Regions from separate parts of the Rodentibacter sp. JRC1 genome, predicted to be linked through region 2. Evidence: riboswitches for the same ligand, from Rfam matches in the RefSeq annotation. Region 2 holds a riboswitch; the other holds the start of a gene.
The links. A riboswitch is a leader RNA that binds a small molecule or an ion and turns the genes downstream of it on or off. The one in region 2 is predicted to bind thiamine pyrophosphate.
Positions count from the first base shown of each region.

Region 1: it holds a riboswitch for thiamine pyrophosphate, as region 2 does, so the genes downstream of both, thiB (thiamine ABC transporter substrate binding subunit) here and HEMROJRC1_RS10920 (radical SAM protein) in region 2, are expected to answer to the same signal.

Region 1 is NZ_BPWA01000001.1:2,042,638-2,050,125, forward strand. It holds gene HEMROJRC1_RS09290 (FAD-binding and (Fe-S)-binding domain-containing protein) at 1-163, opposite strand, end outside; gene ompA (porin OmpA) at 548-1,618, shown strand; gene HEMROJRC1_RS09300 (LemA family protein) at 1,752-2,333, shown strand; gene HEMROJRC1_RS09305 (TPM domain-containing protein) at 2,343-2,792, shown strand; gene HEMROJRC1_RS09310 (YgcG family protein) at 2,785-3,567, shown strand; gene grxD (Grx4 family monothiol glutaredoxin) at 3,650-3,976, shown strand; TPP riboswitch at 4,086-4,178, shown strand; gene thiB (thiamine ABC transporter substrate binding subunit) at 4,288-5,289, shown strand; gene thiP (thiamine/thiamine pyrophosphate ABC transporter permease ThiP) at 5,298-6,905, shown strand; gene thiQ (thiamine ABC transporter ATP-binding protein) at 6,898-7,488, shown strand, end outside.
Region 2 is NZ_BPWA01000001.1:1,070,965-1,078,452, reverse strand. It holds gene HEMROJRC1_RS04765 (YqcI/YcgG family protein) at 1-409, opposite strand, end outside; gene HEMROJRC1_RS04760 (ATP-grasp domain-containing protein) at 425-1,729, opposite strand; gene HEMROJRC1_RS04755 (hypothetical protein) at 1,726-2,826, opposite strand; partial or broken gene HEMROJRC1_RS10920 (radical SAM protein) at 3,273-3,539, opposite strand; TPP riboswitch at 3,802-3,896, opposite strand; gene HEMROJRC1_RS04745 (methionine/alanine import family NSS transporter small subunit) at 4,074-4,172, opposite strand; gene HEMROJRC1_RS04740 (sodium-dependent transporter) at 4,174-5,688, opposite strand; gene HEMROJRC1_RS04735 (tellurite resistance TerB family protein) at 5,842-6,477, shown strand; gene ilvG (acetolactate synthase 2 catalytic subunit) at 6,625-7,488, shown strand, end outside.

The DNA.
Region 1 (7,488 bases), 970 kb from region 2:
TCGCTTGCGGCAGTAGTTGATAAACGCTGTTATCTGTGGCGAGCGCTAATCGATCCGCATAATTTGTGGCGATATCACCCTCAAAATGTTGCTTTTGGAGTTCCGCAAGATAAGTTTGAACGGTTTTTTCAAGTTGTGGGATATTAGAGAGAAGGGGAAGCATAGTATCAATCATAAAGTATAGAAAAAGCAAGTTAGAAAGATAATATATTATGGCGAAGAAAAAGTCGATTTTTACCTCTTTAAATTTGTTTTTAAAGCAAAAGGTTAGGGTAAATAAAGGTTTATGTTGGGATATTTGTTTGTGTATAAAATCACCAAAACAGCCAAAAAAAATTTGATCTTTGTTTTTTTTATAGGATAATAGACAGAATTTTGAACGTTCCTTTGGCGATTACAAAGGAATTGAATTTGTCAAAAGGTTAAAAATAGGGCAAATTCAAAACCCTAGTTAAGCAATGTTTTGAGTGATGTTTCTTCGGAAAGTTCACGATAAACGAGGAAACTTTTTATTTATCAATCGATGACTAAGATAGAGGACATCAAAATGAAAAAAACTGCAATCGCATTAGTTGTAGCCGGCTTAGCCGCAGCTTCTGTAGCTCAAGCAGCACCGCAAGAAAACACTTTCTATGTTGGTGCTAAAGCAGGTCAAGCGTCAGCGCACGATGGTATCCGTGCAAATGCTAAGCTCGATGGTCTTGGCTACAATCGTAATTCTTTCACCTACGGTGTATTTGGTGGTTACCAAATCTTAAACCGTGACAACTTAGGTTTAGCGGTTGAATTAGGTTATGACGATTTCGGTCGTATTAAAGGGCGTAACGCTGGTCAAACTGTTTTCAAACACACTAACCACGGTGCACACTTAGGTTTGAAAGGTAGCTACAATTTGGGTGGCTTAGTGTCTGCATTAGACGGCTTAGATTTCTACGGTCGTGCGGCGGCAGCATTAGTTCGTTCAGACTATAAATACTATGATGCAAACGGAAGCCGTAACCATGCGGAAGGTGCTCACAGCTTAAAAGTGTCTCCAATGTTTGCAGCAGGTTTCGAGTATGCAATGCCTTCATTACCGGAGTTAGCATTCCGTCTTGAATATCAATGGTTAACAAGCGTTGGTAAAGATAACAAATTAGCTGAAAACGCAGATTACACACCATGGATCGGTTCTATCAATGCCGGTTTATCTTACCGTTTCGGTCAAGGTGCTGCACCTGTAGTTGCACCTGAAGTTGTAAGCAAAACTTTCAACTTGAACTCTGATGTAACTTTCGCTTTCGGTAAAGCTAACTTAAAACCGCAAGCTCAAGCGACTTTAGACGGTATCTACGGTGAAATCGCTCAAGTTAGCAACGCTAAAGTAGGTGTTGCAGGTTACACAGACCGTATCGGTTCTGAAAAAACCAACTTAAAATTATCTCAACGTCGTGCAGACACCGTAGCTAACTACTTAGTAGCTAAAGGTGTTCCGGCACAAGACATCACTGCAACCGGTTACGGTAAAGCAAACCCTGTTACTGGTGCAACTTGTGACGCGGTTAAAGGTCGTAAAGCGCTTATCGCTTGTTTAGCACCGGATCGTCGTGTTGAAATCGCAGTTAACGGTACTAAATAATCCTATTTGGTATCCTTAGCGGATTAAATGGAAAAAGACCTAAACCTTGGTTTAGGTCTTTTCTTTTGTATGCTTAGAATAAGCATAACAATAATATCTTTAAAAAATTTTATTTATTAATAGGAATATTCTTATGAAAAAGTGGTTTGTCATTATCCTTGTTGCCGTAGTGGCGGGATTTACTTTAATGTCTAGTTATAATGGTTTAGTGAAAGCGGAAGAAGAAATTGATTCTGTCTGGGCAAATGTGGAATCTTCTTATCAACGCCGTGCTGATCTTATTCCGAATTTAGTGAATACAGTGAAAGGTCAAGCAAATTTTGAACAACAAACTTTAACCAACGTGATCGAAGCCCGTGCAAAAGCGACACAAACTAAAATTGATCCCTCAAATATGACGGAAGAACAGCTTACACAATTTCAACAAAACCAAAATCAAGTGGGATCGGCATTATCCCGTTTGCTTGTAACGGTTGAGCAATATCCGCAATTAAAAGCGCACGAAGGTTTTATGAATTTACAATCTCAACTTGAAGGTACGGAAAATCGAATTAATGTTGCCCGTAATAAATTTAATGAGGCTGCTCGTGTGTATAACCAAAAAGTACGTCAATTCCCAACAAAATTTGCCGCAATGATTCTTGGTTTTAAAGAAAAACCTTATTTCAAATCAACGGCAGGTGCTGAAAATGCTCCGACTGTGAATTTTAATTAGGATAAGATAATGAAATTCTTTTCAAGGATTCCTGTCGATAAAAAACAAATCGAGGCGGCAATTGTTCGCCTCGAAAGCCAAAGTTCGGCAGAATTGCGCGTATATATTGAGAGGAAATTACCTAAGTCTTCAAAAAACTTATCGGCAATAGCACGGGCTTTACAGGTATTTAATGATCTGGAGATGCACAAAACCGCAGAGCAAAATGCCGTATTAATCTATGTCGGGTATAAAGATCATCTTTGTGCGATTGTCGGTGATAAAGGGATTCACCAATTTGTCGATGCGACTTATTGGCAGAAACAATGTGATCTGATGATCTCCCAATTCAAGCAAGGGGCTTATACCCAAGGCATTGTTGAAGCAATTAATCGTATTACCGAAATCTTAATAACACATTTCCCGGTTCAACCGAATGACCGAAATGAATTATCGAATGAGGTAATTATTCATGACTAGATTGTTGCAGATTATGAAAAGTGCGGTTGTTTTTAGCATTATTTTTTGGGTGAATTTCGTCTCTGCTGCGCAGTTTCCGCCTACGCCAACCCCTTTTCATTATGTGAATGATTACACGAATACTCTGTCATCTCAACAGCAGCAAATTCTTGAAAATAAACTGATCGCTTATGGTAATTCGACAAGCTCACAAATCGCGGTTGTCATCGTGCCCACAACAGGTGAATATGAAATTGCCGATTATGCTTTTGCTTTGGGCGATAAATGGGGAATTGGACGTAAGCAGTTAAATAATGGCGTGTTAATGCTGATTGCGAAAAATGACCGCAAAGTTTTTATCGCCACAGGACAAGGTTTGGAAGGGGTATTGCCTGATGCTTTTTTATCACAAGTTATTCGCCATGCGATTTTGCCTCAATTTAAGCAAGGACAATATGCGCAAGGCATAAATGACGGCTTAAATGACATCATTGCAGCCAGCCAAGGGGAATACGGTGCTTATCAGACGGAAGAAAGTGAATTTGAACAATATATTCCTTTCATTATGGTGTTGGTATTTATCGCTTTTGTTGTGTTTGGTGAATATCTGTATCATAAGGATGAAGTCTATATCAGCCCGAATCAGCGTGATCAATTAAATCGTATTGTGCGTCAATCTACATTATCCCGCCGCCGTAGCGGTTCAGGTTTTGGTGGCGGATTCGGAGGCGGCTCATCAGGCGGAGGCTTTGGTGGTGGCGGTTTTGGCGGCGGTGGAGCCGGCGGAAGTTGGTAAATCCTACATAAATACTCAAGTTATAATTTGTGATGTTTTTAACTTATGTTAAAATGCCCGCTCGTTTTTTATGGGGAACATTATGGAAACTTTAGATAAAATTAAGAAACAAATCAGCGAAAATCCGATTTTAATTTATATGAAAGGATCGCCAAAACTGCCTTCTTGTGGTTTTTCTGCACGTGCGGTTGAAGCCTTAATAAACTGCAAAGTGCCTTTTGGTTATGTCGATATCTTACAACATCCTGATATTCGGGCAGCGTTGCCGAGTTATGCAAATTGGCCGACTTTCCCTCAATTATGGGTTGAAGGTGAATTGGTCGGCGGGTGCGATATTATTTTGGAAATGTATCAAGCCGGTGAATTGCAAACTCTGTTAAGCGAAGTCGCTGCCAAGCACCAAGCATAATGTATTTAGAGCTTAAACCCGCTTTTTGCGGGTTTTCTTTTGCTTGAATTTTGTGATTCGTTTTATCGTAAAGTGCTTGTATATTATAAAGCATTTGTATAGACTTCCACACAATTAGTCGGGGTGCCAACTTGTTTGGCTGAGAAATACCCGTGAACCTGAAACAGATAATGCTGGCGTAGGAAACTAATTCTTTTTCATTAGGCTGTTTCTTCACTTTTTATAAGGATGGCATTATGAAAAAAACACGCTTCATTTTATACGCAATCGCTTCAGCAATTGCTATGGTTTCGCCACCGTCGGCTAAGCCGATGTTCAAAAAACTGTTGTTTTTTGTAACCGCACTTTTTGTTTCATCTCCTTTTACTCAAGCTGCACCGCAACCTTTAACGGTCTATACTTATGATTCTTTCAGCGCTGATTGGAGTGCCGGCCCGAAAGTTAAAAATGGTTTTGAAAAACAATTCCCTCAGTGTCAATTAAATTATGTCGCTTTTGATAATAACGGTACTCTGTTTAATCGTGTACGTTTGGAAGGCAAGAAAATTAAAGCGGACATCGTTTTGGGGTTAGATAATCACCAAATTGATGAAGCGGAAAAACTCGCAATGTTTGAGCCGAATCAAGTTGATCTCAATAAACTTGCGTTGCCGTTAGAATGGGATAATCGTACTTTTTTACCTTTCGATTTTGCGAAATACGCTTTTATTTACGATAAAAATAAATTAACCAATCCGCCAAAAAGCCTGAAGGAATTGATTGAACGAAAAGATTTAAAAGTGTTATATCAAGATCCGCGCACCAGCAGTATCGGACGAGGTTTATTACTTTGGGTGAATACGCTTTATCCGCAAGCTGAAATTGAAAATATGTGGAAAGCGTTAGCTGAACATACGGTTACCGTAACGAAAGGTTGGACTGAAGCCTATGGTGCCTTTTTAAAAGGTGAGGGGGATTTGGTATTAAGCACCAACACTTCACCGATTTATCATCTTCTTTCCGAACAGAAAGAGAATTATATGGCGACTGATTTTGCAGAAGGTGGCGTGTTGCAAGTGGAAGTTGCGGCGAAAGTGGCGAATCGTAGTAATCGTTGTGCCGATCATTTCCTTGAATACTTGCTTTCACCGGAAGCGCAAGCCGATATAGCAAAAAATAACGTGATGTTACCGGTGATTAATACGGCGATTGAAAGCAATATCGATGCCCTAAAGGAGCATACTCAACATAGTGTTGTTCTGGATACATCAAAAGTAACCGGTGAACATTTAAAAAACTGGATTAATCAATGGCAAAAGGCACTTTCTAAATAATGAGTCGTATGGTGCCATTATTTTCTCATCCGCATTTTCGTCCCCGTCATTATATCGGCGGAAGTGCGGTCGTTTTTTTCATTGTTTTACTTTATGTGCTCTCTCTTTCATCAGTGTTTTCTGTAGGAGGAAGCTATACGTGGGAAAACTTTAAACAAGACAGTTATCTACATCAAATCATCACCTTTAGTTTTGAGCAGGCTTTTTTGTCGGCATTGCTTTCGGTGATGATTGGAACGTTATTTGGGCGTGCATTTTTTTATCAATCTTTTTGTGGCAAGCGGCTTATACAGCGTTTATTTTCTCTCACATTCGTATTGCCCGCATTATTGGCTATCTTCGGTTTACTTGGTATTTATGGTTCGGCTGGTTGGCTAAGTTTGCTTATGCAGAGTTTGGGAATCGACTGGAAACCGACAATCTACGGACTAAGCGGCATCTTGATTGCTCATCTTTTTTTTAATATTCCTCTCGCGGCAAGAATGACGGGGCAAGCCCTACAATCTATCCCTTCGGAACAACATCAGCTTGCCGCTCAATTAAATATTCGCGGTTGGCAATTTTTTCGTCTCATTGAATTACCTTATCTTAAAAATCAACTTTTACCTGCTTTTGTGTTGATTTTTATGTTGTGCTTTACCAGCTTCACGATTGTACTCGCACTTGGTGGCGGGCCACAAAATAGCACATTAGAAGTCGCCATTTATCAAGCGATTTTATTTGAATTTGATTTTCCGAAAGCCGCCTTGTTTGCCTTGATTCAATTTGTTTTTTGCTTTGTATTATTTACGATGTCGCAGTTTTTGGCAAAACCACCGGAAACCCACTTATCTCAGCGTTATATTTGGCTGGCTGCCCCTTCAAGTGCGGTCAAAATTTTTAATGTTTTTATTTTAATTAGCGTTTGCTTATTTATTTTTATGCCCTTGTTGAATATTATCGTTGAAGGATTGAACGCACGGCAATGGGGGCGTTTTTTACAAGACCCGCAGTTATGGAAAGCCTTAATGTATTCTCTTTCTATGGCACCGACTTCAGGCGTGCTGGCAATTACTTTTTCTTTTCTCTTATTACTGCTTTCACGCCAATTACAATGGCTCCATTTTCCTGTGTTTGCAACCTTTATTCAAACCGCCGGAATGATGATTTTAGCCATTCCTACATTGATTTTGGCGGTAGGGCTATTTTTGCTTTTACAAGATATTGATTTCACCAATGTACATTTATTTTTTATCGTCGTGCTTTGTAACGCCTTGGCGGCGATGCCTTTTGTTATCCGAATTTTAAATTCGCCGATGATGCAGGCGACGCAATATTATGAAAAACTATGCTTATCGCTTAATCTTAAAGGTTGGCAACGCTTTAAATTAATAGAATATCCGTTATTAAAGGCACCGTTAAAATATGCGTTTGCGCTGGCGACGACACTTTCGTTGGGGGATTTCACGGCAATTGCATTATTTGGTAGTCCGGATTTCACCTCGCTTCCTCATTTGCTTTATCAACAACTCGGGCAATATCGTAGCCAAGAAGCTGCAATTACCGCATTGATTTTGCTGGGTTTATGTATCGGATTATTTCTGTTTATCGAACACAATAAGGTGGACAATGATTAAATTAAAAAAGGTTAAATTTAATTATAAATCAATGCCGATGGCGTTTGATCTACATATTCGTGCGCAAGAAAAAATAGCAATTATTGGTGAAAGCGGCGCAGGAAAAAGCACTTTGTTAAATTTGATTGCCGGTTTTGACTGCGTAAATAGCGGGGAGATTTGGTTAAATAGTGAAAATCACACAAATACCGAACCTTATCAGAGACCTGTTTCTATGTTATTTCAAGAAAATAATTTATTTACCCATTTAACCGTGGCAGAAAATATTGCATTGGGTCTGAAATCGAATTTATCGCTTTCTTCTGAAGATAAAATGCGGATAGAACAAGCGGCAAGTGCGGTCAATTTACAAGATTTTTTAATGCGAAAACCGACCGCACTTTCAGGGGGGCAAAAACAGCGGGTTGCTCTGGCACGTTGTTTGTTACGTAATAAACCGATTTTATTATTAGATGAACCCTTTTCAGCACTTGATCCGCAATTACGTGTGGAAATGTTACGCTTAATAGATCGCTTATGCAGTGAAAAAATGCTAACTTTGCTGCTTGTTACGCATCAGCCGCAGGAATTGGAAGGCTATATT
Region 2 (7,488 bases):
GGGGTTGAAAAGTTAAAATAAACCCTGTGCTTCTACGACTTTGTCGTTTCTGGTGTGCTGGTGTTGTACACACTACAAAAATTAATTCACCATTAAAGGAAAACTCCCACATTGGCGTATCTAATTCTGCAGGAATACTATCTACAGGCTTGGCATAATCTAAATCAGATAATTCTTTCAAAATCCCCCAAAATTTTGAATGATATTCTTCTAGTGTACTAATTTGATTAGGTTTTTCAAAAATAACTAACGAAGTATAATTACCATAAGATTTACAATATTTCAGATAATCCCTTAAAACATTTGCTAAATATATTGGCTCAATATTTTCTTGAAATACATATCTAATTTGATCTTTGGTAAATCCTTTTACACCAAAAACGCAAGGAAAAGGTCTAACTTTATTCATAAAACTAGCTTCTAGTTATTTGAATACAATATCCTGCCATTTATCTAACTTTAACCCTTTTAATTCTTTTCTAGATAATAATTTATTATCTTCATCATTTACTATTAAATATTTTTCAAAGATTGCTCTTACCTTTCTTTCATCTTGATTAAGTTTTTCTAAGTCATCAGCGACAAGCCAGACAATACCTATAATATTAGTAAGATCTTTTGTTAGTGGTAATTTTTTTCCTTCTTCAAAGAAGATTTTACCTCCAGAGAAGGTTGATATTTGAGAAAACTCAGCTTCCAATAAATCACTATTTTGAATATATGTGTCATAATGAGTATTGATTAAAAATACAATTTTTCCATTAGTTTTTAACTTAGATTTGCCATTAACTTTCAACCGATCATTTGTGTAAAGATACACTAAGCTATTTAATAAATCAGGTTGATAGCATTGTTTAAATAGCAATGGTGCAACACCTCCATGCAGCCTTGCTCCTGCTTCAATCATCACAGTACGCTCATCGTTATGAAATAGTTCCATATGAACGGCACCATAATTTATTTTTAATGCTTTGACACATTGTTTGGCATAATCTATTAATGATTGGTAGTTTGAATTATTAGGATCTAAGATGTTTAGTGATTTATAAACAAATTTACTTTGGTTGAAAATACCTTTTTCATATTTACATAATGAAACGATAAAGATCTCATTTTGATTTACAATCATATCTACAACATATTCTTGTGAAGATATGTATTCCTGAATGATAAAATGATCATTTTGATTACCAAATAAATCATTGCTTTTCCATTGTTCTTTCATCAAATGTTCAAGCAAATATATTTTATTTTGAAAAAATAATACATTATCACTACCAGCTGATTTTAATGGCTTAAGAACGAATGATTTATCTTCAGGTAATTGATTAACAATTTTATGGTAATTATTTATATTAATTTTATATGTTTCAATATAATCTAATTTATTTTCTTTCAATGCTTGTTGCATTGTATATTTATCTCTCCTTAGTTCACTACTATTACTAGAATTACCTTTTACGCCATAATATTCAGATAACAAATCACCAGTAATAGTTCCTGCTTCTGAACCAACAATTACCCCATCAATTTGATGAAATTGTTCCTTTACTTCATTTATTGACATAAGATACTTGTTCTCAAATCCTTCACCAGTATAAGATGACTTCATATAATTTGAGATTTTTTCGCTAGAAAGCACTGAATAAACTTTATGCCCTTGTTTCTTTAAAGCTGGGGCGATTAAAGAACCTGTTGAAAATGGGTCAACAATAATATAGGTTTTCATAATTGCTCCTGTTTAGTAAAAAATTTATTAAAAACAAATGAAATAAGAATAAAAAGACCAATAATAGATAATATTATTCTAGAAGTATTTAATTCAATAATGTTCTCTGAAATAATTAACCCAATGATTACAGAACCTAGAGATTGAAAGAATACATAAAAGAAAGTGCTGATTTCTCCCATTTTATGAGATAAATAAGGTGTTTTTGCATAATCCAACATTATTTTTCTAAGGTAAATCCTGACAGTATTAATACAAAAACCAATGAAGAAGCTAGAAGTTATAGCTATAGTGATAGAAGAAGCGTAGCTATAAATATAATCCATACTAAGTAATGCTAAAATAAAAGCAAATATAGGTATTCTTTTTAGCGTAATAAAAGAAGCTATAAATGCCCCAATACCTGCTATTCCACTGGCATAACCAAATATTTCGGAATCCCATTGATTTAGATCTTGGAAAATGATGGTTGAAAGTAAATTAAAAGCTGAAATATGAACGCCAATAAAAGCCAAAGATAAGCTAAATAAATAGAGTGGTTTAGTAGGTTTTTCTTTATTATCTTTTAATAAAGAAATTTTATTGACAGGTGATAGTTGTACGTCAAAATATTTATTATATAAAAATACGAAATTTATTAATAATTCAAACAATGATAAGAATAAAATTAGATTTAGGTAACCAAATCTCTTAATGATTAATCCGGCTATTACAGCCCCTAAAAATGCACCTGATTGTAATACTGTTTGCATTACTCGAGAGGCAATGTCTGATGAAATATCTTGTTGATTAACGAAATAAGAGTTATAGGTTTCATAAGTAGTCAATGTAAATACATTAACAATTCCAAATAAAATAATTGTTATAAATAGACCATAAAAAGTTTCTGCAATATTAATAAAGATTAAACTTAAAATAAGAACATAAAGTATAATTCTCATCATATACAAGCGTTTTAAAGTTAAACTCTTCATATATTTTTTTGAGAAAATTTTCTTAAAAATATAGGGTACACTTGCTCCTAAACATAAAGTTAAACCAAGAAAAAAAGGACTATTTGTAATTGCTAATGATGCCCAAATCATACCGATCATCATTCCCATATCAGTAAAATATAGCAATATTAGCGAGCCATAAAAGAAAACTACAGGCGATCTTATGTTGTGCATAATGAACTCCGTATGTAACTTAAAAGTAAAAAATGTTACAAAAATGTTTATATAATGTTTCTTCTTACTTTTCAACTATCTTTACAATTAATTTGTCGAAAGATAAATCTCCCCACCCGATTGGGTAAATTTTTCTGCCATTTGCTCTAAGCCAGTTTGTTGTTCTAAGGTTTTGGTATAATCTCGCACATCTTGGGTGATTTTCATTGAGCAGAATTTTGGTCCGCACATTGAGCAGAAATGGGCGACTTTGCCTGATTCTTGTGGGAGGGTTTGGTCGTGGTAAGCCCGAGCGTTTTCAGTTCGTCATATTCTTCACATTTGAGCGGTTGTACTTCCATCAATATCGCACTAAAGAGCGGTCGAATTTTGGGGAGATTTTGTCGAAAATAATCCATTCCCACTTTCTGTTGATGCTCGCCCGTCACCAGTAAAATATGCTCATAGCCCATTGCTTTAATGGCTTCACATTCCGCCAAAATTTCTTTTTCATTCAAAGTTTTACGCTTTATCGGATTGCTCATTGAAAACCCGCAATAGGTACAATCATTTTTGCAAAGATTAGATAAATACAACGGAAGGTAAAACGACACCACATTGCCAAACCGCTGACGGGTGAGTTGTTGAGCCAGCTGTGCCATCGGTTCTAAGTAGGCTTCGGCTGCAGGTGAAAGCAACGCCATTAAATCGTCCAAATTTCTGACCGCACTTTGTAAGGCACGTTCCACATCGGCGGCGGTTTTGGCTCGTAACTGTAACGCTAAATCGTCCCAGTTTAGGGTTTGCCAATAATCGGGAAAGGAAGAAGAAAGGTTTGACATCGAAAAATACTCCAAAAGTGAAAAGTAAATTTCTTGCCTGAAGCGACGACTTGTTTGATTAACAAGCGGTAATTTTTATGAGGTGTTTTGCAACCTTGTTCCCTACGCAGGTTTTAACCCACAGGTTCAACGGATCTCGCATTGCGATCTCAGCCAACGGCACTCCGACAAGTGAGGGTATTCTAAAAGTTAATATTGTGTGACGCAAGGTAAAATCGGTTTTATTACAAAATACGGAAAAAATAACCGCACTTTAAAAGTGCGGTCGAAAAATTAACATTATTATGTAGCGGTTACACAAATTGCCGTAGGGTGCAGTTAGGCGAAGCCGTAACGCACCGATACATAATCAAACTAATTATTTTCTTTTGGTAGGCGAAGGAGAGCATAAAGGAAGCCGCCCCAAATTACGCCAAGTGCGATGACCATCATAATAATTGCACTAGAGCTCATCTTATTCTCCTTTTGATTCTATTGTAAGTTTGGTTTCGCTTTTCCATTTTAAACGGGAAAGAATGAATGCGACAACGAGTAAGCTAACCGCCATTCCCCAGCCGAAGACATTGACGAACCAGCTTGGATAGCCTTCGTAGCCTTCAGAGAAAACTTTAGCCCCTTCACTGAATAGCATAAATGCAAGAATACCTGTCGTAAGTACGATACATAAACGCCAGAAAAAGCCGACTTTAAAAGATGAGGTTTCGTTCAAATGATCGCCTAATAGTCCTAATTTTTCATTTGAAACGATGGCGATAAGCGACACGAATGCCACGGCAACGATACCGAAATAGTTCACGAATTTATCGAATACATCAAGCATCGGTAAGCCGGTTGTCGTGCCGAATAAAATGACGGAAACAAACATCATCGGCACGCCCACGATAAAGGTGACTTTCGCACGGCGAATGCGAAGTTTGTCTTGAATTGCGGAAATAATAACTTCAATCACGGATATAAAAGAAGTTAATGCGGCAAAGGTTAATGAACCGAAGAACAAGACACCAAGTACTTCCCCGAACGGTGCTTTGTTAATGATGGTTGGAAATGCAAAGAATGCCAAGCCGATCCCGCCTTTTGCCACTTCACTCACCTCTTGACCTTGAGCGGTGGCGATAAAACCTAATGCGGCGAATACGCCGATACCGGCTAACAGTTCAAAGCTACTGTTTGCAAAGCCCACCACTAAACCGCTACCGGTTAAGTCCGATTCTTTTTTGAGATATGAAGCGTAAGTCACCATAATCCCGAAACAGATCGAAAGCGAGAAGAAAATTTGTCCGTAGGCGGCAATCCATACGCTTGGATTGGAAAGTTTAGACCAATCAGGTGTAAACAATGCATTTAAGCCTTTTTCCGCACCGGGTAAAAAGAGAGAATAGATCACTAATGCGATAAACATTACCACAAGTACCGGCATTAAGATTGATGAAGATTTCGCAATCCCTTTCTGAATGCCCATAGAAAGTACGAGCAATGCGATCACCCATACGGCGATTAAAGGACCGGTTACCATTCCGACAAATTCAAAACTCACACCGTTGGCAATATCACCCATTTTTAAAAACTCACCGATGAAGAAATCGATCGGTTTATCTCCCCAAGCGCCACTGAAGGAAAAATAGGTATAGCTTGCAGCCCAACCTAAAACAACCGCATAATATAAGCCGATGATCACATTCACCATTACCTGCCACCAGCCGAAGACTTCAAAATGCGGACTAAAACGGCGATAAGACAACGGCGCACCGCCACGATGACGATGACCGATCGCATAATCTAAGAATAATAAAGGAATCCCTGCGGTTAGTAAGGCGATAAGATAAGGAATAATAAATGCACCACCGCCGTTTTCGTAAGTGGTGTAGGGGAAACGCCAGATATTGCCTAAGCCCACAGCGGAGCCAATAGCGGCTAAAATGAACGCTTTGCGACCCGAGAAGGTTTCTCGCTTTTGAGTAGATTTCGCCATAAAATTGTTCCTATATAAAAAATGAAAAAGAGCTCAAATATAATGAAATCTTCTATCTAGTCAATAAAATTGATAAAAGTGCGGTTAAATTTAGGGAATTTTTTAAAAAAAGATCAGTCTATAAGAAGATTTTTTAACAACAAGGAACATTTTATGGATTTTAATCAAATTCTAAATCAAGTCGTTAACATTGCGAAAAATTCCGCAAGTAATTTACAAACCGGTAATCCGACCTTGGATAAGGTGACTAAAGTGGGAGGTGGCGCAGCGGTTGCCGGTATTCTTTCGATGATTTTAGGGCGTTCAGGAGGCGCAAGTTTGGCAAAACTCGGTTCATTAGCCGTGCTTGGTAATTTGGCGTATCAGGCGTACCAAAATTATCAGAAAAGCCAACAGACACAACCGGTTATGTCAGAAAGCGAATTTGATGTGCTAAGTTCATCCGCTCAACAAGATAACAGTGCGTTAATTTTGCGAACAATGATCGCAGCTGCGGCGGCAGACGGTGAAATTACCGAAGAGGAAAAACAAACGATTGCCAATGAAATCGGTGATAATGCAGAGCTTGCGCAATGGATTGAAATGGAAATGACAAATCCGATTAGCATTAGTGAAATCGCACGCCAAGTGGGTGATGATACGGCGCTGGCGGCAAACGTTTATCTTGCCGCACGGTTAGTGAGTAAAGACTTATCACGTAAAGAGATCATTTTCCTCGCTAACCTTGCCGAAGCCTTAGGTTTAGATGAAACGCTTGTTGAACAATTAGAAAAACAAGCGGGTTTTTAACCGCACTTTTCACTTATAAAAGTACGACAAGATAATTTGTCGTGCTTTTTTCGTTTTTTTCCCTTTTTCCCCCTACCAATACAAGAAAATTTCGTTACAATGCAAAGTCCTACTTAATAAAAATTAAACAAATTAGGATTAGCAAACATGACCGGTGCACAACTCATTATGGAATGCCTAAAGGCACACCATGTTACAACGCTTTTCGGCTATCCCGGTGGTGCGATTATGCCCACCTATGATGCGCTCTATGATGCAAATTTAGATCATTTACTTTGCCGTAACGAACAAGGGGCGGCGATGGCGGCTATCGGCTATGCTCGTTCTACGGGCAACGTCGGCGTATGTATTGCCACCTCTGGCCCGGGGGCGACCAACTTAATCACAGGTCTTGGCGATGCGATGATGGATTCCGTTCCTATTATTGCCATTACCGGTCAGGTTGCTGCGCCTTTAATCGGTACCGATGCTTTTCAAGAAGCGGATGTGCTGGGCTTATCTTTAGCCTGTACCAAACACAGTTTTATCGTGCAAAGTGTGGATGAATTAGCCGATGTTTTTGCTAAAGCCTTTGAAGTCGCTCAAAGCGGTCGTCCGGGTCCGGTGTTAATTGATGTACCACGAAATATCCAAGCAGGCGAAGTGCCGGCTCATATTCAAGCCTACGTAAAAACACCGACAAAACCGACCGCACTTTCCGAAAGTACGCTTGAACAAGCCAATGAATTGCTAAAAAACGCCAAAAAACCGGTGCTTTATGTAGGCGGCGGCGTAGGAATGGCAAAAGCCGTGCCGGCATTACGTGAGTTTTTACTACAAACCCAAATGCCGTCTGTTTCAACTTTAAAAGGGCTGGGGGCGATTAATCCTACCGATGATGTGTATATGGGAATGATCGGTATGCACGGCACAAAAGCGGCAAATTTTGCCGTACAAGAATGTGATTTATTGCTTGTATGCGGTGCGCGTTTTGATGATCGTGTCACCGGCAAACTCGATACTTTCGCCCCT